Regions from separate parts of the Methylovirgula ligni genome, predicted to be linked through region 2. Evidence: predicted binding sites of a transcription regulator. Region 2 holds the regulator's gene; each other region holds the start of a gene.
What was found. The regulator LexA, encoded in region 2, represses DNA repair genes until DNA is damaged. The targets are predictions, from matches to a motif close to TGTTCNNNNTGTGTTCNG.
Positions count from the first base shown of each region.

Region 1: CWB41_RS00290 (helicase-related protein) is a predicted target of LexA. The motif match lies at 3,665-3,682, and genes of this name have one in related genera.
Region 3: recA (recombinase RecA) is a predicted target of LexA. The motif match lies at 2,623-2,640, and genes of this name have one in related genera.
Region 4: CWB41_RS01905 (YifB family Mg chelatase-like AAA ATPase) is a predicted target of LexA. The motif match lies at 1,112-1,129, and genes of this name have one in related genera.

Region 1 covers NZ_CP025086.1:56,401-61,678, forward strand. The annotation lists gene CWB41_RS00285 (acyl carrier protein) at 1-40, opposite strand, end outside; gene CWB41_RS00290 (helicase-related protein) at 196-3,474, opposite strand; gene CWB41_RS00295 (glutathione S-transferase family protein) at 3,952-4,665, shown strand; gene CWB41_RS00300 (DUF3108 domain-containing protein) at 4,692-5,278, opposite strand, start outside.
Region 2 covers NZ_CP025086.1:2,360,779-2,366,056, reverse strand. The annotation lists gene CWB41_RS11390 (TIGR02594 family protein) at 1-567, opposite strand, end outside; gene lexA (transcriptional repressor LexA) at 745-1,455, shown strand; gene CWB41_RS11380 (ComEC/Rec2 family competence protein) at 1,580-3,829, opposite strand; gene gltX (glutamate--tRNA ligase) at 4,012-5,278, shown strand, end outside.
Region 3 covers NZ_CP025086.1:2,248,503-2,253,780, reverse strand. The annotation lists gene alaS (alanine--tRNA ligase) at 1-1,317, opposite strand, end outside; gene recA (recombinase RecA) at 1,440-2,513, opposite strand; gene CWB41_RS10850 (hypothetical protein) at 2,759-3,355, shown strand; gene CWB41_RS10845 (ABC transporter ATP-binding protein) at 3,450-4,376, shown strand; gene CWB41_RS10840 (ABC transporter permease) at 4,373-5,134, shown strand; gene CWB41_RS10835 (flagellar basal body-associated protein FliL) at 5,159-5,278, opposite strand, start outside.
Region 4 covers NZ_CP025086.1:418,339-423,616, reverse strand. The annotation lists gene CWB41_RS01905 (YifB family Mg chelatase-like AAA ATPase) at 1-1,020, opposite strand, end outside; gene CWB41_RS01900 (hypothetical protein) at 1,253-2,506, shown strand; gene CWB41_RS01895 (DUF779 domain-containing protein) at 2,516-2,899, opposite strand; gene adh (aldehyde dehydrogenase) at 3,008-4,528, opposite strand; gene CWB41_RS16255 ((2Fe-2S)-binding protein) at 4,830-5,231, shown strand.

The sequences.
Region 1 (5,278 bases), 990 kb from region 2:
CGAGCTCATCCTTCTGCTCGGGAACCTTGCTATCCGCCACTGATGACCCCCTTTTTTCCGAGAGCGTTCTGCGATTGCCACAAGCACCGCGCGGCCTGTGGCCAGTCAATTTCGAATACCATGTCAGCGCCTTGCCGGGAAAGTCCCAATGCCGCCCGCAAAAGAGGCGCGGCGAAAAGGCCAGTGCGCCCCGCTTTAGGTCTTTCCCTCTTCCATCCGCTGTTTAAGGATGGCCAGTTTGGCGAAGGGCGAATTGGGGTCCGGCTGACGCTCGCGCGGCCGCTCGGCCGACGTCCATTGGCCTTTGCCGCGCGTTTCGCCATTGCGGGAACCGCGATGCGCCTCTTTCGGCGAGAAATCACGCTTTTTATCGCGCCGGTCGTCGGGACGAGGCGCGCCGCCCGCAGTCGCCGCCTCGGCGTTCGGCCGATGACGACGCGGCGGCCGGCGATGCTCAAGAGGCGGCATTTCCGGCGCGGTCGGGGGTGCGCCCGCCTCGGCGGCGGCCACCGCATCGGTCGCCGGCGCCGGCGACCGATGGTGGCCACGGGCGGCGGCGTGGCGCTGCGGGCGCGCCGGTCGACGCGCCTGACGATGGCGCAGAGGCCGCCAGATTTCAATCAGCACAGGTTCGGTCACCGCGGGTTCGCCCGGCGCGGCTTCCGCGGTCGCTTCTGCGGGGGTGGCTTCTGTGGCAGCTTCATCAGCGGCAGCGACGACCGGCTCGCCCTCGTCCGCCACAGGCTCGGCCACAACCACCTCACTGGCGGGTTCTGGCGCCGCGATCGGCTCCTCGGGCGGAAATGCCTCGACGGCGTCGGCCACTTCATCTGCCGGCGCCGCGATGGAATCAATGGGCTCGCCCTCAGCCTCCGGCACAACGGCGCTTTCCGCCATCTCGGCAACAATATCTTCGGAAGCCTCGACCGCAGGTTCGGATAGCACAGGCGGCGTCACCGGCTCGGTCGCGGCCTTCGGCAGCAGCGGCACCGTGATCGCCGGGCCCTGGCGTTGCTCGCTCTGGTAGCCGAGCGCGCGCAGGATCGCGGCAAAGCTCTCGCCCGAACAGCCGGCGAGCGAGGTCATCGCGACAGTGACGACAAAGCCGTCGCCATCGGCTGAACCGGACGGCGGGTCGCCGGGCGTTGTGCCCGGCCGGTAGGCGATCGCCGGGCGGATCAGGTCGGCCAGCCGCTCGAGAATATCGACCCGCACAGCGCGTTCGCCGCAGACATGAAATCCGGCGGCGCGATAATATCCTTTCGGGATCGCCTTATCGGCGGGAAAGGACGTGCGCCCGGAGGCGGCAAGATGCGGAATGTCGGCCTGATTCTGGCCGTTCTCGTTGCTCGGATTGCGCAGCGCCCAGAGCTGCGCCGCGAAGGCACGCGGCGCCGGCTTCAGCAGCGCCGGCAGATAAAGATGATAGGCGCCGAAGCGCACGCCAAGCTTGCGCAAGGTCGCACGTGCCTCCTGCGTCAGGCTCTTGACGTCTTCGGCGACTTGCGAACGCTCAAGCACGCCGAGCGACTCGGCGATACGAAAGGCCACGCCGCGCGCGATGCCCTCAAGCCCCTCGCCGCTTTCGAGTTCGCTGAGCGGCCCGAGCAATTTCTTGACATGTTGCGCGAGCCAGAGATCGAGGCGCGTCTGGACGAGTTCCAAAGATGCGCCGGTCAATTGCTCATCGGCGAGAACAGCGATACGCGGCTGCAGGATATGCTCGCCCGGCACGATCTTGGCGACGGCCTCGCCCAGCCAGCGGATGATTCCGTCATTGGCGAGGACGAACGCCTCGTCGACCGCCTCATGCACGCGCCGCGCACGGCCCTCGATCTCGCTCGCCAGGGCTTTTTGCGCCGCGGCGTTCAATGCCTTGGCGGCCTCGCCATCAGCCTGCGGATCCGCCGTGAAACGAAATCCCGACAAATGCCCGACATGCTGGGCTTCGACCAACACGTCGCCGCCGGGGGTGATTTCGGCTTCCAACATCGCGTTCTCTCTCAAGCGACGCATCAGAACGCTCGTCCGCCGGTCGATGAACCTTTGGGCGAGCCGTTCGTGCAACGCGTCCGACAGCCTGTCCTCTACCTGACGGGCGGCCTCCTGCCAATGCTCCGGGTCGCGGAGCCAATCGGGGCGATTGGCGATGAAAGTCCAAGTCCGAACCTGGGCGATCCGCGCCGATAACGTGTCGAGGTCTCCATCAACACGATCGAGCTCGTGAATATGCCGTGCAAACCAGTCTTCGGGAATATGGCGGGCACGGACAGTGAAACCATAGATCGAAAGTACGAGTTCCGCATGGGCTGCCGGCGACAGCTTGCGGTAGTCGGGAATCTGGCAGGCGTCCCAAAGCCGCGATACATCGGCCGTGGTCTTGGTCACCCGCAGGACATTCTCGTCCCGCCCGGCAATGTCAAGCACCATTTGATCTTCGGCCAGCGGCGCGCGCGTCAAGCCATAGTCTTGCGGCTGCCGGTCGAGCGATACGCCAAGCGCGGCGATGGACGAGAAGTCGAGTTCGCTGTTGCGCCATTGCAGCATCCTGACCGGGTCGAAATGGTGATCTTCGAGCGCCTCGACGAGCTCGGCGTCGAAGGGTGCGCACCGCCCGGTTGTGCCGAATGTGCCATCACGCATATGCCGGCCGGCACGGCCGGCAATCTGGCCGAATTCGGCCGGCGTCAGGCGGCGATATTGCCAGCCATCAAATTTGCGATCACCGGCGAAAGCAATGTGATCGACGTCGAGATTGAGGCCCATGCCGATGGCGTCGGTGGCGACGATGTAATCCACGTCACCGTTTTGATAAATCTCCACCTGCGCATTGCGCGTGCGCGGCGACAACGCCCCGAGCACGACAGCCGCGCCGCCGCGCTGGCGGCGGATCCATTCGGCGATCGCATAGACCTCCTCGACCGAGAAGGCGACGATGGCGCTGCGCGGCGGCAGCCGTGCGATTTTGCGCTCGCCGGCGAAGCTGAGCTTGGAGAGGCGCGGCCGTGAGATAATCGGCGCGCCGGGAAGAAGTTGCTCAAGCGAACGCTGCATGGTCGAAGCGCCGATCAGCAGCGTCTCTTCGCTGCCGCGCCGGTTCAGCAGACGATCAGTGAAGATGTGGCCGCGGTCGAGATCGGCCGCGAGCTGAATCTCGTCGACGGCAACGAAGCTGAGGTTGAGATCGCGCGGCATGGCTTCGACCGTCGAAACCCAATAACGCGGCGCTTCGGGCTTGATCTTCTCCTCGCCGGTGATGAGCGCAACTGCTGCCGGGCCGACCTTTTCGACGACGCGATTATAGACCTCGCGTGCGAGCAGCCGCAGCGGCAGACCGATCATGCCATTGCGGTGCGCCAGCATCCGCTCGATGGCGTAATGCGTCTTGCCGGTATTGGTCGGCCCCAGAATGATCCGGACGCCGCGCGCACGCTCCAGCGGATGAATCTGCGGGCCGGAAATGGGAAGGTTCATTTCTCAATCTTTCGGCGGCGCCTCTGCGCCGGCTCCGACTCGCTTCATATGCGGTGCCCCGGCCCCGCCGGCAAGCGTGGCCAAGCCTGACGGCTGCGACGCGGATATTTGTGCAAACGTCGCAAAACCGGGCGCACCTGTCCCAATCTGCAGCAAAAACCTGTGGGCGAGCCACAATCGCGTTGACACACCGAACGCGCCGCGAACGAATCGCGCCCGAATCACTGACCGGTGCCGAATCCGTCTTTGTTCACCGCAACATATTGGGCGCCTCGAACGACGGCTTCTATAGATTGTAAAAACAGGACCGATTCAAGCTTCGCGCACCGGCCCCGCGGCGGATTCGCAACGGACTCCGAAGCCGCCCTTTGTCAAGCCGAGTTCACGCCGAACTTTGCCGCTCCGAATGCCCTTGACGGATGCCCCTCCCCCGTCATTTTTTGCCGAAGCGATACGCTTCAATTTCGGTCGGGCATCATGATTGACCTACATGTGTTTCCGAGCCCCTGGCCGTTCAACCCCAGCCCTTTCTGCCTGAAGGCTGAAACCTATTGCCGGTTGGCGGAAATCGAATTTCGCACGGTCGATTCGCTGCCGCTGCGCGCGCCGCGTGGCAAGCTGCCCTTTCTCACCGACGGGCCGGAGAAAATTCCTGATAGCGCGCGCATAATCAGCTATCTGAAGCAGCGCTACGGCGACCGGCTCGATGGCGAGCTCGATGCGACGCAGCGCGCCAAAGGCCACCTGATCCGCCGTTGCTGCGAAGAGAGCCTTTATTTCACGATTCTCTATTCGCGCTGGATCGACCCGGAGGGATGGAAGGTCATTAAACGAGCCCTGTTCGGCGCGGCGCCGCCGCTCGTTCGCGATGCCGTCGCGGCGATGGCGCGGCGCGGCGTTCGGCGTGCGCTCTATGGGCAGGGCTATGGCCGCTTTGCGCCGCAGGAGGTCTTCACCCACGGCGCAGCGGATTTGGAGGCTCTCGCTGCCTTCATTGCGCCGGATGGCTTTGCGGTCGGCGCTCGCCCGACATCTTATGACGCGACGCTCTTCGCCTTCCTCACCAACATCCTCGAAGCGCCGGTAGAAACATCGCTAAAGGCGGCCGCGCAGAAATACCCCGAGCTTTCGGCCTATTTGGCGCGGATGCGCGCGCATCTCGATCAGAAGGCTGAAGCGCCGAAATTGTAGGATCGGCATCGGCGCCTTCGCACCAATCAGCGATCGGCCTTGAGCGTCTTGCCGCTGGGCTCGAGATGCAGTTCGATCGCGTCCACATAAGCCATGCCCGCCATGGTCCGCAGCCCTATATGGAACGGGATGACGACATGCGCCCGCTCGATCGGCGCCAGCCAAACCTCGATATCGTGATTCTCGGCCATGAATTTCGTTGACCGCGAATCGTAGCGATGGCCAGCGATTGGCTTGTAGCGAACCGAGCAAACCGAAACCGGCCCATCGTATCCAATGGCCGAGACATTGCGGGTGCCGGTGTAGGTCATCGTCAGATCGAACCGCACGACACCATCATAGATCGGCAAAGTACGGTTACAGGCAGCGGGGCCGACAAGCGGCTCACCAGCGGGGACCGCCATGATCAACGCGCTTGTCGGATCGAGCACATTGCGTTTTTCGGCGGATGAAACCGGAATACGGATCGCCTCGTCTTCAAGCGGCGGCGAAATATCGACGGCGCGGACATTGCCGCTTTCGAGCGCCATGCGAACCGTGCGTGCTTCGTGGGTGGTCGCCGCTGTCGTCGCGTAGGCGTTGGGCAGTACCGTTCCGCGATGAATCTCGCCCG
Region 2 (5,278 bases):
GGCGGATACCGTCCTCCCCCAGTTGAGCCACGCTAGGGGATAGATGCCCTTGACGCCTTCTATTCCCGCTTGTTTCAAAGCCCAATACACAAACGGCGACGACCAATCCGTTGTATCTTCCCGATAGAGATGGCCATCGTCCATAGCGCTAAAATATTTTTGAACTCGCGGATTGGACCCCGGATAACTGCACTCGGCCGTCCCGTATTCCTGCGCAGCGACCTTCAACCAAACTGGCGCATCCGGGACCAAGCTCCATGGCTCTGGCGGTTCTGTTTGACAGAGGCCGCTAACGCTTATGCGTGCCGCCGCCGCTTCGCGCTTATAACCCGCGACATATAAGGCAGCCGCACAGGCGCCAATAATTGCGATCACCCCAAAAAAGGAAAGTTTCGGATGTTGCTGGCGAGTTCGTTGCCAAAAACCGCCGTCAACGGCCGTATAAAGCGCAAGTCCAGAAAAAATGATTATTCCGAGCCACCATTGCGGTGTCCACGGCTCAAGCGCGAGGGTCACAAGACCCACCACGGCGCTGACCGCCAATGTGCATAAGGCTTCCCGTCCCATGCCTCATTTCTTAGCACGGATCAGCCTACGTGTCCAAAGGGGATAACTCGGCACACCCCCTTGACGGAACACAGCAAGAACGGTTAGGGTCTGTTCACTCTTTGTTTAGCGGCTTCTATTTACCTGATCCGGCATGTGATTCGGCCCGGAGCCGCCCCGAGAGCGAAAGAGCGCCTGATGTTAACCCGCAAACAAAGCGAACTGCTGCGCTTCATCAATGAACGCCTGAAGGAGACCGGCGTGCCGCCTTCCTTCGACGAGATGAAGGAAGCGCTCGATCTGCGCTCCAAGTCGGGCATCCACCGGCTGATCCTCGCGCTGGAGGAGCGCGGCTTCATCCGCCGCCTGCCCAACCGCGCCCGTGCGCTGGAGGTGCTCCGCCTGCCGGAATCGACGACGCCGGCGACGCATGGGCGCGGCCGCAAATTCTCGCCCGAGGTGATCGAGGGCAACCTCGGCAAGGTGCGCCCCGTGCTCCCGGCGGACGAGGAGGACGAACGCATCAGCATGGTCGCCATTCCGGTGATGGGCCGCATCGCCGCCGGCACCCCGATCACTGCGCTGCAGACCCGCAGCCATACGATCAGCCTGCCGCCCGACATGCTCTCGACAGGCGAGCATTATGCGCTTGAAGTGCGCGGCGATTCGATGATCGAGGCCGGCATTTTCGATGCCGATACGGTGGTCATCCGCCGGCAGGAGACCGCCGAGACCGGCGATATCGTCGTCGCCCTCATCGACGACGAGGAAGCGACGTTGAAGCGGTTGCGCAAGCGCGGCGCTTCCGTCGCGCTCGAAGCTGCCAATCCCGCCTACGAGACGCGCATCTTCGGTCCCGACCGCGTGCGCATCCAGGGCAAGCTGGTGAGTTTGATCCGCAAATATTGAGGGGCTGATCGTCATTGCGAGCGAAGCGAAGCAATCCAGCCTTCCACTCCTGGATTGCTTCATCGCAGGCGCTCCTCGCAATGACGCGCCGGGTTGATCGCTGACGCTCCTCGCAATGACACGCCTATTCCAGCGGCGCGCCGGGATCGTCATCCGCCTTCGGCGCAGCGATGGGCGCGGGCTTGCCCCAGCGATGCGGCGGCGCCGGCGACCACGGCCTGTCCTTGCCAACGGCGCGCGCCGTCTCGATCGCCCAGCCCTTGCCTTGCGCGTGTAAGAGCATCGCGCCCGTATCGCGCAGCCGGTCGCGGTCAACGACGAGGCTCGCGGCGCAGCCCGGCGGCGCATAAAGCGGCGTGACGATAATGTCGGCGCGTAGACAATCCTCGGCGAAGGCCGCTTCGTTCAACACCAGCGCGACGCTGCGCCCATCCGGCAATATGCCGACGCAGCCGATCCGGTCGCAGGCGCTGGCATCGACCGCCGCCTGCGGGTCGCGTGCATCGCCATCGGCGCTCAGCCATTGCGCGACGGTGAAGAGGCTGGGCCGCTTGCCGATAATCGTCAGCGCGCCATCGCCGCCGCGCACCGCGACGGCATCGCCTGTTGCCGCGATGGCCATGTCGAACGTTCCGCCGTGCGTGGCGCCGTAGAACCCGATCAGCGCCAGCGGCACCGCCGTCAACCGCAGCAGCATCGAGCGCCAGATAACAGCCGAGAGAACGGCGAACGTAAGAAAGACGATCGCCCAGGGCGCGAAAGCGTTAAGGGGCAGCGCCGCGCCGGGCAGCGTGCCGATGCCGCGCGCGACCCAGAGAACGAAACTTATCCCCAGCCCGAGAATGTGCCAGACGAAGGCATCGCAGCCGAGCGGATAGAGCAAGGTGCCGATGAGCGCGCCCGGCACGGCGCAAAGCTCGATCAGCGTCAGGGTCAGCGGATTGCCGATGAGGACGTAAGGATTCAATTCATGGAAATCGTAGGCCATGAACGAGGCCGTCGCCGTCGAAGCGCAGAGCGTGGCGAACAGCAGCGCCGCCGGCCCGCGGGCGAAGAGCCGCCCGAGTCCGGTCCTCCGTTCACGCGGCGCGGGCGCGAGGCCGGCGCGCTCGTCGGCAAGCCGCGCGGTACGATCGAAGCGCGCTTCGTAGACCGCGACGAGCGCCGCCACGGCCGCGAAGGAGAGCTGGAAGCTCGCGCCGAGGATCGCCTCCGGCGCGATAAGCATGACGAGCGCGGCGGCGAGCGCGAGGTTGCGCATACTGAGCGATTGCCGCCCGGCGATGACGGCGCCGAGCATGATGAGCGTCATGAACAAAGCCCGCTCGGTGCCGACGCGCGAGCCGGTCGCGATATCGTAGAGCACCGCGCCGCAGATCGCCGCCGCGGCGGCCCATGTCTTGATCGGATAGCGCAGCGCCAGCGCCGGCGAGAGCGCCAGCAGGCGTCGCAGCCCGACGAAGAAAATCCCCGCCATCAAGGTCATCTGCACGCCGGAGATCGTGATGATGTGGAAGATTCCCGCCTTGCGGATCACCTCCCTGGTATCATCGGTCAGAAGATCGCGCTTGCCGGTCACCATCGCCGCGGCGACCGCACCGGCCTCACCACCGACGATCGTGTCGATCCGCAGCGCCAGCGCATTGCGGCCGCGATCGAGCGCCATCAGCGCCGCGTCGAGAAGGCCGGGCGGACGCGGCGGCGCGATCATCTCGATCCGGCCGAGAACATTGCCGACCGCGCCGATGCGCGCAAACCAGGCGTCACGCCCGAAGTCGTAACCGCCCGGCAGGCTCTCCTGCGCCGGCGGCAACAGCCGCGCCTTCAGCCGCACATAAGTGCCGGCCTCGAAAGGCGGCGTGCGGCGTAGAGTGAGCCGCACGCGATACGGCGTCTCCTGCGGCGTGAAGCCCTCGGCCTTGTCGACGCGCAGCAGAAAACGCGCGCCGGTTTGGCGGAAATCCATTTCCTCGATCATGCCTTCGAGGCTCGCAACGCGGATATGATCGAGTACTGGCGCGGCAACGCGCGCGCTCCGCCAGCTCGCGGACAGAATTCCGAGACAGAAGCAGCAGAGAACGAGCAGAACGCTTTGCGCGATACGATGCCGGCGCAGCGCTATCGCAAATATGCCGAAGACGGCGGCGGCAAAGCCCGCATACCAGAGCGAAGGCTCGCGGTCGGCGACGAGATAGACGACGACACCGGCGCCCGCAGCGACCGGCAGCCAGAGAAAAAATCGTCTCTCGGCAATCTCGATTTCGATCGCGTTTTGAAAGCTGCGCCGCGCCGCCGCGGCGAACCCGGCGAGGCGCAGGCCGAAGCGCGCGGGCGCCATGCCTTTCGCAACCGCCGTCCCCGCCCTGTCGCTCATCGCCGCCCCGTTCCTTCGCATGCATGATCGACCGGGTTTTGGCTCCGGGCAAGGGACTGAGGAAGGGGCCGGGCTTTCCTTTCACCTTTTCCGTGTTAAACCGCGCGCGGTCGCAAACCGGGCCGCGACGGTTGGCCCGCCCGGATGCCGGCAGAAGGTAAGAAAAGGATCAGGCGCCGCTCATGCCTCAAGTGGTCACACGATTTGCGCCATCGCCGACGGGATTCCTGCATATCGGCGGGGCGCGGACCGCGCTGTTCAACTGGCTCTACGCGCGCCGCCTCGGCGGCAAGATGCTGCTGCGCATCGAGGATACGGATCGCGAGCGCTCCACCGATGCCGCGATCACCGCCATCCTCGACGGATTGAAATGGCTCGGCCTCGATTGGGACGGCGAGGCCGTGCATCAATTCCAGCGCGCCGCACGCCATCGCGAGGTTGCCGAACAATTGCTGGCAGCGGGCCGCGCCTATTATTGCTATGCGACGCCGCAGGAACTCGACGATATGCGCGCCAAGGCGCGCGCCGAGGGCAAGCCGCCGCGTTACGACGGACGCTGGCGCGACCGGCCGGCCTCAGACGCACCGCCCGGCGTCAAGCCAGTGATCCGGCTCAAGGCGCCGCAGACGGGCGAAACCGTGCTCGAAGATCTCGTGCAAGGCCGGGTCGCCTGGGCAAATGAAAATCTCGACGACTTCGTGCTGCTGCGCTCCGACGGCACGCCGACCTATATGCTCGCCGTCGTCGTCGACGATCACGACATGGACATCACGCACATCATCCGCGGCGACGATCATCTCACCAACGCCGCGCGGCAGATGCAAATCTACCAGGCGCTCGGCTGGGATGTGCCGCGCATGGCGCATATTCCGCTCATCCATGGCGCCGACGGCGCGAAACTGTCGAAGCGGCACGGCGCACTCGGCGTCGACGCCTATCGCGCGATGGGTTATCTGCCGGCGGCGCTGCGCAATTATCTCGTCCGTCTCGGCTGGAGCCACGGCGATCAGGAATTCTTTTCGACCGACGAGATGATCGCGGCGTTCGATCTCGCCCATGTCGGACGCTCGCCGGCCCGATTCGACTTCGCCAAGCTCGAAAACATGAACGGGCATTATATCCGCACGACGAGCGATGCGGCGCTGACCGATCTCCTGATCGATACCCTGCCCCATCTGCCGGAGAACAGCGCCTTTCCGCAACAGTTCGACACCGCAATGCGGCAGAAGCTCCTCGCCGCCATGCCCGGCCTGAAAGAGCGCGCGAAAACGCTGATCGAATTGCGCGACGGCGCGCAGTTTTTGTTCGCCCAGCGGCCTTTACCGCTCGACGCGGCGGCTTCTGGCATCCTCGATGCATCGTCACGCCAGCATCTGGCGGAGCTTTTGCCGCGGCTGACGGCGCTTGTGGCCTGGAGCCCAGCGGCAACAGAGGAGGTTGTGCGAAAAT
Region 3 (5,278 bases), 110 kb from region 2:
TGCCTCGCCGGACCCGGCCCAGGCCTTGCGCGCCTCGGCGCGCTGCTGCGCCATCGAGGTGTTGAACCCCTCGACATCGACGTCGATGCCCCGGCCGCGCAGCGCATCCTGCGTCAGATCGAGCGGAAAGCCGTAGGTGTCGTAGAGCTTGAACGCGGTCGCGCCGGCGAGAATTCCGCCCGCGGGCAGAGTGCGCGTCTCCTCCTCGAGGATCGCAAGACCGCGCGACAAAGTATTGAGAAACCGCGTCTCCTCAAGCCGCAAGGTCTCGACGATCAGCGCCTGCGCCCGCACCAGCTCCGGATAGGCCTGCCCCATCTCACGCACCAGGACCGGCACGAGCTGCCACATCAGCGGCTGGCGGGCGCCGAGAAGCTGCGCGTGGCGCATGGCGCGGCGCATGATCCGCCGCAGCACATAGCCGCGTCCCTCGTTCGAGGGCAGAACGCCATCGGCGACAAGAAAAGCGGAGGAGCGTAGATGATCGGCGATGACGCGATGGCTCGCCTTCTGCGGACCGTCCGGATCGACGCCGGTGGCGCTTGCGACGGCCGACACCAAAGCGCGCATCAGATCGATATCGAAAATCGACGGCACGCCTTGCAGCAAGGTCGAAATACGTTCGAGCCCCATGCCGGTGTCGATCGACGGGCGCGGCAGCCCTACCCGCTCGCCCGGCGCGATCTGCTCATATTGCATGAAGACGAGGTTCCAGAATTCCAGAAACCGATCGCCGTCCTCGTCCGGACTGCCGGGCGGCCCGCCCGCAAATTTCTCGCCCCGGTCGAAGAAAATCTCCGAGCACGGGCCGCATGGGCCGGTGTCGCCCATCTGCCAGAAATTATCTGAACCCGCGATGCGAATGATCTTTGAATCCGCAAAGCCGGCGATCTTCTTCCATAGCGCGAAAGCTTCGTCGTCGTCGTAATAGACGGTGACGAGTAGCTTTTCCTTGGGAAGCTCCAGAACTTGCGTGATGAAGGTCCAGGCAAACTCGATCGCCTCGGTCTTGAAATAATCGCCGAAGGAAAAATTGCCGAGCATCTCGAAGAACGTGGCGTGGCGCGCCGTGTAGCCGACATTATCGAGATCGTTATGCTTGCCGCCGGCGCGGACGCATTTCTGCGCCGTCGCCGCGCGCGTATAGGGCCGCTTCTCGACGCCGGTAAAGACGTTCTTGAACTGCACCATCCCCGCATTGGTGAACATCAACGTCGGATCGTTGCGCGGGACGAGCGGCGAGGACGCGACGATTTCATGCCCCCGACGGCCGAAATAGTCGAGAAACGCGGTCCTGATCTCGTTGACGCCGTTCATATTCTGCATCCATGCGCGCGCCAGTAAACGGGCCGCGACCATCCAGCGGGAAGGGAAAGCCGTCTTCTAGCTTTCCACCCTTCCTCTGTCGAGCCGCCCGAACGCCAAACGCGCGGTGCAACTCAGCCGTCGAGTTCGCCGTCCTCGGCCTCGCCGGGATCGAGAATGCGCTCGGCGATCAGGCCGGAATTTTCGCGGATCGCCTGCTCGATCCGGTCGGCGACGTCCGGATTGTTCTTCAGATAGGTTTTGGCGTTTTCACGGCCTTGGCCGAGTCTCTGGCTGTCATAGGAGAACCAGGCGCCGGATTTTTCAACGATGCCAGCCTTGACGCCAAGATCGACCAATTCGCCGGTCTTCGAAATGCCGGCCCCATACATGATGTCGAACTCGACCTGTTTGAAGGGCGGCGCGACCTTGTTCTTGACGACTTTTACGCGGGTCTGATTGCCGACGACCTCCTCGCGATCCTTGATCGAGCCGATGCGGCGGATATCGAGCCGGACCGAGGCATAGAATTTCAACGCGTTGCCGCCGGTCGTCGTCTCGGGGCTTCCATACATGACGCCGATCTTCATCCGGATCTGATTGATGAAGATCACCATCGTATGGGACTTGGAGATGGAGGCGGTGAGCTTGCGCAGCGCCTGGCTCATCAGCCGCGCTTGCAGGCCCGGCTGGCTGTCACCCATTTCGCCATCGATTTCGGCGCGCGGCGTCAGCGCCGCGACGGAATCGATGACGAGCACGTCGACCGAACCGGAGCGGACCAAAGTATCGGTGATTTCAAGCGCCTGCTCACCCGTATCCGGCTGGGAGATCAACAGCTCGTCGAGATTGACGCCAAGCTTGCGGGCATAGACGGCATCGAGCGCATGTTCGGCGTCGATGAAAGCACAGACACCACCCAACTTCTGCGCTTCGGCGATGACATGCAGCGTCAGCGTCGTCTTGCCGGAGGATTCCGGGCCATAAATCTCCACCACCCGGCCACGCGGCAGACCGCCGACGCCAAGCGCGATGTCGAGCCCGAGAGAACCCGTCGATACGGTCTCGATTTCAACCGTCGGGCTCTTGCCGAGTCGCATGATCGAGCCCTTGCCGAAGGCGCGCTCGATCTGGGATACGGCGGCGTCGAGCGCCTTGGTCTTGTCCACGGATGTTCCTTCCACAAGGCGGAGATTCGCTTGGCTCATCGGATATTTCCTTCTGACATGGGCGCGCGGACAAGTGCAATGCCGATCGCGGAACATGCAGCGCTGCTGCCACGACAACGCTAATGTACGCTATTTGTTCTCTCATGCAAGTTCTTTTTTTGTTCTTTCTGCGCCTCCTGCCGTTTTCCGTTTTAGCGCGGCGGAATCGCGCCTGGCGCTGGCGACACGATGGACTGTTACAGGAACTTGCCCGGCAGGTTGAAACTAATGATCTGCGGCGTTGATTGCATGACAACAACGACATAGGGATTCCAGATCGATTCACCGCCCCGCTGAACCCCAACAAGAGCTGGAAAATGCATAGTGCCTTTCACGCCGCCTGGGCCCTCGACTGGATTTGGAGCCTGCCTTTGGTCGTCGTGTGCGTCATCGTTCACGTCGTCGGCCTCGTGCTCATCTTCAGCGGAATGATTTACGTCATGAACCGGTCGGTTGGCCGCCGGCGCTTCGCCCCGATGTTCGTCATGTCGATGGGACTCGTGATTCTGCTCGTCACGATTCTGCACGGGGTCGAAGGGATGATCTGGGCCGCCGCCTATCGATTCCTCGACGCCTTGCCCGACGGCCGGTCGGCCATGCTCTATTCTCTCAGCGCGATGACCACGTATGGCCATGAGAATCTGTATCTGAAAGCGCAATGGCAGTTGATGGGCGCGTTCGAATCTCTAAATGGTACACTCTTGTTTGGATTGACCACTGCGTTCCTATTCGCCGTGATCCGTGAAGTCTGGGACAATGAGAGCGCGCGGCGGCGCAAAGACGATCGAGGCAATAGCGAGGACAGCGCGAAGCGTGAACTTTCCCTGTTCTCCGATCCGTGAGACGCCCGCGCTTTAGCCGATTGGCCAAACGCCATGCAGATGGGCTAAAAGCCTGCTTCGTTTCGACCCTTACCGCCCTCAAAGCGTCTTGCACATGCCCCCTGTCATTTCCGTCAGTCATCTGTCGAAAACCTATGCCGGCGGCCGCGCGGCGCTGAAGGACGTGAGCCTTGAGATCAACAAGGGCGAGATTTTCGCTCTGCTCGGCCCCAACGGCGCCGGCAAGACAACGCTGATCAGCATCATCTGCGGCATCGTCACGCCGACTGCGGGCAAGATCACCGCCGATGGCCACGATATCATCCGCGACTATCGCGGCGCGCGGTCGCTGATCGGCCTCGTGCCGCAGGAATTGACCATCGATTTCTTCGAGAACGTCTGGGCCACGGTCAAGCTCAGCCGTGGCCTTTTCGGCAAGAAGCCGGATGATGCCTATCTCGAAAGCCTGCTGCGCGATCTCGCACTCTGGGATCGCAAGGACAGCCAGGCACGCACGCTCTCAGGCGGGATGAAGCGACGCCTGATGATCGCCAAGGCGCTGTCGCACCAGCCCGAGATTCTCTTTCTCGACGAGCCGACCGCCGGTGTCGATGTCGAATTGCGCCATAGTATGTGGCAGCTCGTGCGTAAATTGCGCACGGCGGGCACGACGATCATCCTCACCACGCATTATCTCGAAGAGGCCGAGGAGATGGCCGACCGCGTCGGCGTCATCCGCCAGGGCGAACTGATCCTTGTCGAAGACAAGAAACGGCTGATGCAAAAGCTCGGCAAAAAGCGACTGACGCTGACGCTCGCCACGCCACTCGCGCAAGTGCCTGTTGCTCTGGCAATCCATCCGCTGACCTTGGCCGAAGGCGGCCGCGAACTCGTCTATACCTATGGCGAGAATGGCGCCGAGACGCAGATCGCCCAATTGCTCAATGACCTCAACGCGGCGGGGATCGCGATCAGCGACCTGCGCACGGAGGAAAGCTCGCTCGAGGATATTTTCGTCAGCCTGATCCGGAAGGCATCATGAATTTCCAAGCGATCCGCGCGATCTACATCTATGAGATGGCACGCACACGGCGCACGCTTCTGCAGAGCATCATCTCGCCCGTGCTGTCCACCTCGCTCTATTTCGTCGTCTTCGGTTCGGCGATCGGTTCGCGCATCTCGCATGTCGGCGGGGTGAGCTACGGCGCCTTCATCGTGCCCGGCCTCATCATGCTGGGCCTGCTGACGCAGAGCATCAGCAACGCCTCGTTCGGTATCTATTTTCCGCGCTTTGTCGGCACGATCTATGAAATCCTGTCGGCACCCATCTCGGCGTTTGAAATCGTCATCGCCTATGTCGGCGCGGCGGCAACGAAGGCGGCCGGCCTCGGCCTGCTGACGCTGGCGACCGCCGCGCTCTTCGTCGATCTCCACATCCTGCATCCCTTCTGGATGCTGGCCTTTCTCGTTCTGACGAGCGTCACCTTCAGCCTTTTCGGTTTCATCATCGGCATCTGGGCGGATAATTTCGAGAAGCTGCAATTGATCCCGCTTTTGATCGTGACGCCGCTCACCTTCCTCGGCGGCAGCTTCTATTCGATCGACATGCTGCCGCCGTTCTGGCGCGGCGTCACACTGTTCAATCCCGTCGTCTATCTCATCAGCGGTTTCCGCTGGAGCTTTTACGGTCTGTCGGATGTCAATGTCGGCATCAGCCTCGGTATGACCTTGCTGTTTCTCGTGCTGTGCCTTGGCATTGTCGCCTGGATCTTCAAGACGGGTTACCGGCTGAAGAGCTGAGGCCGGAAAGCATTCGCCCTGCCCTCAATCGGCAAACGCGGGCTCGATGATTCTCTTGGATTCCGAAAGCTGCCCGTCGTCATCGTAGCGCAGCAGGATCACCCAGTCGTAGGTGTCTTCCGGCCAATAGCCGTCGGGCAAGAG
Region 4 (5,278 bases), 1.4 Mb from region 2:
GAGCTGGAAACGCGCCGGGTAGGTGATGCGGTGATTGGCGCGCGCGATGGCGACTTCGCCGGTCTCCAGCGGCTGGCGCAGCGAATCGAGAACCTGCGGCTGGAACTCGGGCAATTCGTCGAGAAACAGGACGCCCTGATGCGCGAGCGAAATTTCCCCCGGCCGCGCATGCACGCCGCCGCCGACCAGCGCCGCCATCGAGGCCGAATGATGCGGCGCGCGGAACGGCCGCCGGTCGGTGAGCGCGCCACCCGCCAATTGCCCGGCAACGGATTGGATGAGTGAGATTTCGAGCAGTTCGCGCGGCGTCAGCGGTGGCAGGATCGAAGGCAGCCGCGCCGCCAGCATGGATTTGCCGGCGCCCGGCGGTCCGCTCATCAGCAGGTTGTGGCCGCCCGCCGCGGCGATCTCGAGCGCCCGCCTGGCGCTCTCCTGACCCTTGATGTCGCGCAGATCGGGTAGCATTCCACCGCCCTGGCGCATCGCCGGGCTCGGCCGGCTGAGGACCTGAGCGCCCTTGAAATGGTTGGCGAGCTGGATGAGCGAACGCGGCGCCAGCACCTCCATATCCTGCGACGCCCAGGCGGCCTCACCGCCGCGTGCCTCCGGGCAGATGAGGCCCTGGCCGCGGGCATTGGCGGCGATGGCCGCAGGCAGAACTCCGGCGACTTCGGTGATCGCGCCATCGAGGGCCAATTCGCCGAGAACGGTAAAGCCCTGGATCGCATCGGCGGGGATGGCGCCGATCGCCGCCATGATGCCGATGGCGATCGGCAGATCGTAATGACTGCCTTCCTTCGGCAGATCGGCGGGCGCGAGATTGACGGTGATCCGCTTCGCCGGCAGGGCAAGACCCGAGGCGTTGAGCGCTGCGCGCACCCGTTCGCGCGATTCGGCGATGGCCTTGTCGCCGAGACCGACGAGCGTGAACATCACATTGCCGTTAGCGATCTGCACCTGGACATCGACCGGCCGCGCTTCGATCCCCTCGAAGGCTACCGTCGCGACACGTACCACCATCGCCCGCCCCCTCGCGGCAGTCCCTCGCGCGAGCCCTCACTTCGGACGCCCCGCGCTCATAAAAAGCTAAGCATATCCCGAGGAAAGCAGCAAGAACAATTCGGGAACATAGAAAAACACCTGTGCGCCGCTGCTATTCAAGGCAGGTGCATTGCCGCAAGGCTCATTGCGGCGGTTCGAATCTTGCGCCAAGGGTGCTTAGCAAGGGTGCTTAGCTTGTTCAGGATGCGATATGGCCGCCGCTGCCTCTAGAGCCTATGCCGATCCCGCCGCCGCTGCGGCGCGACTTCTACTTTGGCTGGCGCTCATCCTGCTGATGGTTCTGACGCCGGTGGCGGAGCTTGTTTTCCGCGGACCGCTTTATGTGTTCCTGCCGGTCGGCGCCTGTATCCTCATCGTCGCCGGGCGGGTGGCGCAAGAACGCGGCTCGGGGCTGAAGCTCGCCAGGCTCCTGCGCTCGCCCATCGCCGGCGCGGCTCTGTTCCTGTTTTTCTGGGCGGGCCTTTCGCTGCTCTGGACGCCGTTCCCGGACGAAGCGGTGACCCGGTTCCTCAAAGCGGCGCTCACGGCGCTGGTGGTTTTTTTCGCCATCCTCTCGCTGCCGGAAAAGACCAGGGCCACGAATCTCTATTTGCTGCCCATCGGCCTTGCGATCGTGGCGGTCGCGACGATCGTCCTCACGTTCTTCGCGCCGCGCATGTTTTGGCAGGGCGACACGCCCGACGCGACCCTGGCGCAGCGCTGCGTGATGACGCTCACGGTTCTTCTGTGGCCGGCGATCGGCGGGCTGGCGCTCCGCGAAAAATGGCTCCTCGCCGTGGTTTTGGCCGGGGCCGTGACGGCGGCGGTGCTGGCGACGTTTGTCGAAATCGCTCTGGTCGGCCTGGCTTTGGCCGCGGTCGTCTACGCGGTCGCGGTGAGCGAGCCGCAGAGGGTCGGGCAAATCCTCGGTTTCGGGCTCGCGGCTTTGGTCCTACTCGCCCCCGCTGCGGCGCTGATCGTGCTGGCTCTGGTGAGCGTCGGGCATCTCCCGCATGTCGGCCCGGGCCTCGTCTTCGCCGATGTCATCGTGCAGGAATGGCCCCGCTTCATTACCGGCCACGGGCTTGATTTCGCGACCCGTGCGGTCGAAATCGGCGTTCTGCCGGCGGATGCGCCGGGCAGTATCCTGTTCAAGATCTGGTATGAACTCGGCGTCCTCGGCGCTATTGCCTTCGCCGTGCTGGCGGTGAGCGCCTTCATCGCCGCGGGAAATGCGCCGGTCGCCATCGCGCCGGCTTTGCTGGCCGGGCTCGTCGCCGGTCTTGTCGTTGCGGTCTGGGGCACCGAGACGACGCAAATCTGGTGGATGTCGCTCAACGGGCTCGATGCCATCGCCCTCGCGCTGATGTGCAAGGCCGCACCGCGCGCCAAGCGGCCGCTGGCGCCAGCCGCGGAGGATGGGCCGCTCGAACCCGACGAAGAGGCCGATGCTCTCGAGGCCTAGAGCGGATAATTAATGGAGAGCTTCTTCGCCGCTTTCGACCGGCGCAAGCTGCGCCAGTTCGTCGTCGGTGAACAGCCGGCTGCGGGTGAGAAAGCGGACATTCTCCGGCGATTCGATCGAGAAACCCGAGCCTCGGCCGGGCACGACATCGATCGTCAAATGCGTGTGCTGCCAATATTCGAATTGCGACTCGCTCATATAGAACGGCGCATCGCCGATGATGCCGAGCTTCACATCGCTCTTGCCGACGCGGAAATCCCCGCGCGGATAGCACATGGGTGCCGAGCCGTCGCAGCAGCCGCCGGATTGGTGGAACATCAACGGGCCGTGGACCGCCTCAAGCTTGGAGATGAGCGCGAGAGCCGCGGGGGTTGCTGTGACACGTTCGGACAAAGCCGCCTCCCTGTAGCGATAGCCGGCGCGAAAACAAAGGAGCGGCCCGAGGCCGCTCCTTAACATCTGGGACGCCGAGGCCCGGCGTCAAGTCCGATCGGCGCCCCCTCAGAAGAAGCCGAGCGCTTTCGGGCTGTAGCTCACCAGCAGGTTTTTCGTCTGCTGATAATGGTCGAGCATCATCTTGTGATTCTCGCGGCCGATGCCGGACTTCTTGTAGCCACCGAAGGCCGCGTGCGACGGATAGAGGTGGTAGCAATTCGTCCAGACGCGGCCCGCCTGAATGCCGCGCCCCATGCGATAGGCACGGTTGATGTCGCGCGTCCACAGGCCGGCGCCAAGGCCGAAGATCGTGTCGTTGGCGATTTCGAGCGCTTCGGCCTCGGTCTTGAAGGTCGTGACCGCGAGAACCGGGCCGAAGATCTCTTCCTGGAAGACACGCATCTTGTTGTTGCCTTGCAGGACCGTCGGCTGGACGTAATAGCCCTCGGCGAGTTCGCCGCCGAGAACGTTACGCGCGCCGCCGGTCAGCACTTTCGCGCCTTCCTTCTTGCCGATGTCGATATAGGAGAGGATCTTCTCCAATTGATCGTTCGAGGCCTGCGCGCCGAGCATTGTCGAAGGATCGAGCGGGTGGCCGGTCTTGATCTTCTCGACGCGCTTGATCGCCCTTTCTATGAACTTGTCATAGATCGATTCCTGCACGAGCGCGCGGCTGGGACAGGTACAGACTTCGCCCTGGTTCAGCGCGAACATGGCGAAACCTTCGAGCGCCTTGTCGAAGAAATCGTCGTCTTCGGCCATCACGTCGGCGAAGAAGATGTTCGGCGATTTGCCGCCGAGTTCCAGCGTCACCGGAATGATGTTTTCCGACGCATATTGCATGATGAGCCGGCCCGTCGTCGTCTCGCCGGTGAAGGCGATCTTGGCAATGCGCTTGTTCTGCGCCAGCGGTTTGCCGGCCTCGACACCGAAACCATTGACGATGTTGAGGACGCCGGGCGGCAGGATGTCGGCGATAATGTCGGCGAGCACCATGATGCTCGCCGGTGTCTGCTCGGCCGGTTTCATCACCACGCAATTGCCGGCGGCGAGCGCCGGGGCAAGCTTCCAAGCCGCCATCAGCAGCGGGAAGTTCCAGGGGATGATCTGGCCGACGACGCCGAGCGGCTCGTGGAAATGATAGGCGACCGTGGTGTGGTCGAGTTCGGAGATGCCGCCTTCCTGCGCGAGGATACAGCCGGCGAAGTAGCGGAAATGGTCGATGACCAGCGGCACGTCGGCGGCGGTCGTCTCGCGGATCGGCTTGCCATTGTCGATCGTTTCGGCGAGCGCGAGCAGGCTCAGCTTGCCTTCAAGCCGGTCGGCGATCTTGTTCAGGAGCTTTGCGCGCTGCGACGGCGCTGTATTGCCCCAGGCTTCGCGGGCGGCGTGGGCGGCGTCGAGCGCGAGCTCGATATCTTCCGCGGTCGAACGCGCGACCTGACAGAACGGCTTGCCGGTGATGGGGCTGATGTTATCGAAATACTGGCCTTTGACCGGCGGGACCCATTTGCCGCCGATGAAATTGTCATAGCGTTCGCGGAGCGCGACCTGCTGCCTTAATTCCTGAAGGCTTTGCGCGAGCATACTTCGACCTCCCTATCTTACACTGGTTTGATTGGCGCGCATTATCGTCTTCCGCCCGGCGGAGGCAATAGGCCAGAAGTCTTAGACTGAGCCGTGGCTTGAGCCCGGCGCGGGCGCCGCGGAATGGGGTTTCTTTGGACCTTCAGTTTGTATTGGTTTTAAACAGGACGGCTCTTCTTTTTAACGCCTATAAAGTTTGGCCATTACTCTTGCAGCGGGCCCAATTCGCCGCCATTACTTTACTCAACCGAACATTGCGTGCCGGACGTGCCTGTCGCGCAGGATTGAGTTGCAGCAGAAAATGATCATTTGTTCCTGCAATGCGATTTCAGATACGAGCGTCAAGGCTTCGATCCAGAGTGAGAAATCGCCGCGGACGCCGGGCGCCGTCTATCGCTGCCTCGGCTGCCGGCCAAGCTGCGGGCGGTGTTTTGAGACCGTGCGCACGATCATCGACGATGCCTTGAAGCAGGCCGGTGCGGGCGAAAATCTTCATCTGGCCGCGGCGAGGGAGCAGGATTGGGCGGTCGCCGCCCGCGCTCACGACCACCATCACCCGCACGACCATCGCCACGATCATCATCACGCCCACGATCATCATCATGGCCATGCCCGCCGCTCGGCGCCGTCGGCGCATGAGGGTAGCGGCTGCGAGAAGAATTGCGACGCCTGCGCGGCCGCGACGGGTCCGACTTTTTCCTGAAAATTTATTTTCCGCAGGCGCCGTCTTTGCGCGCTGTCAATAAGCCG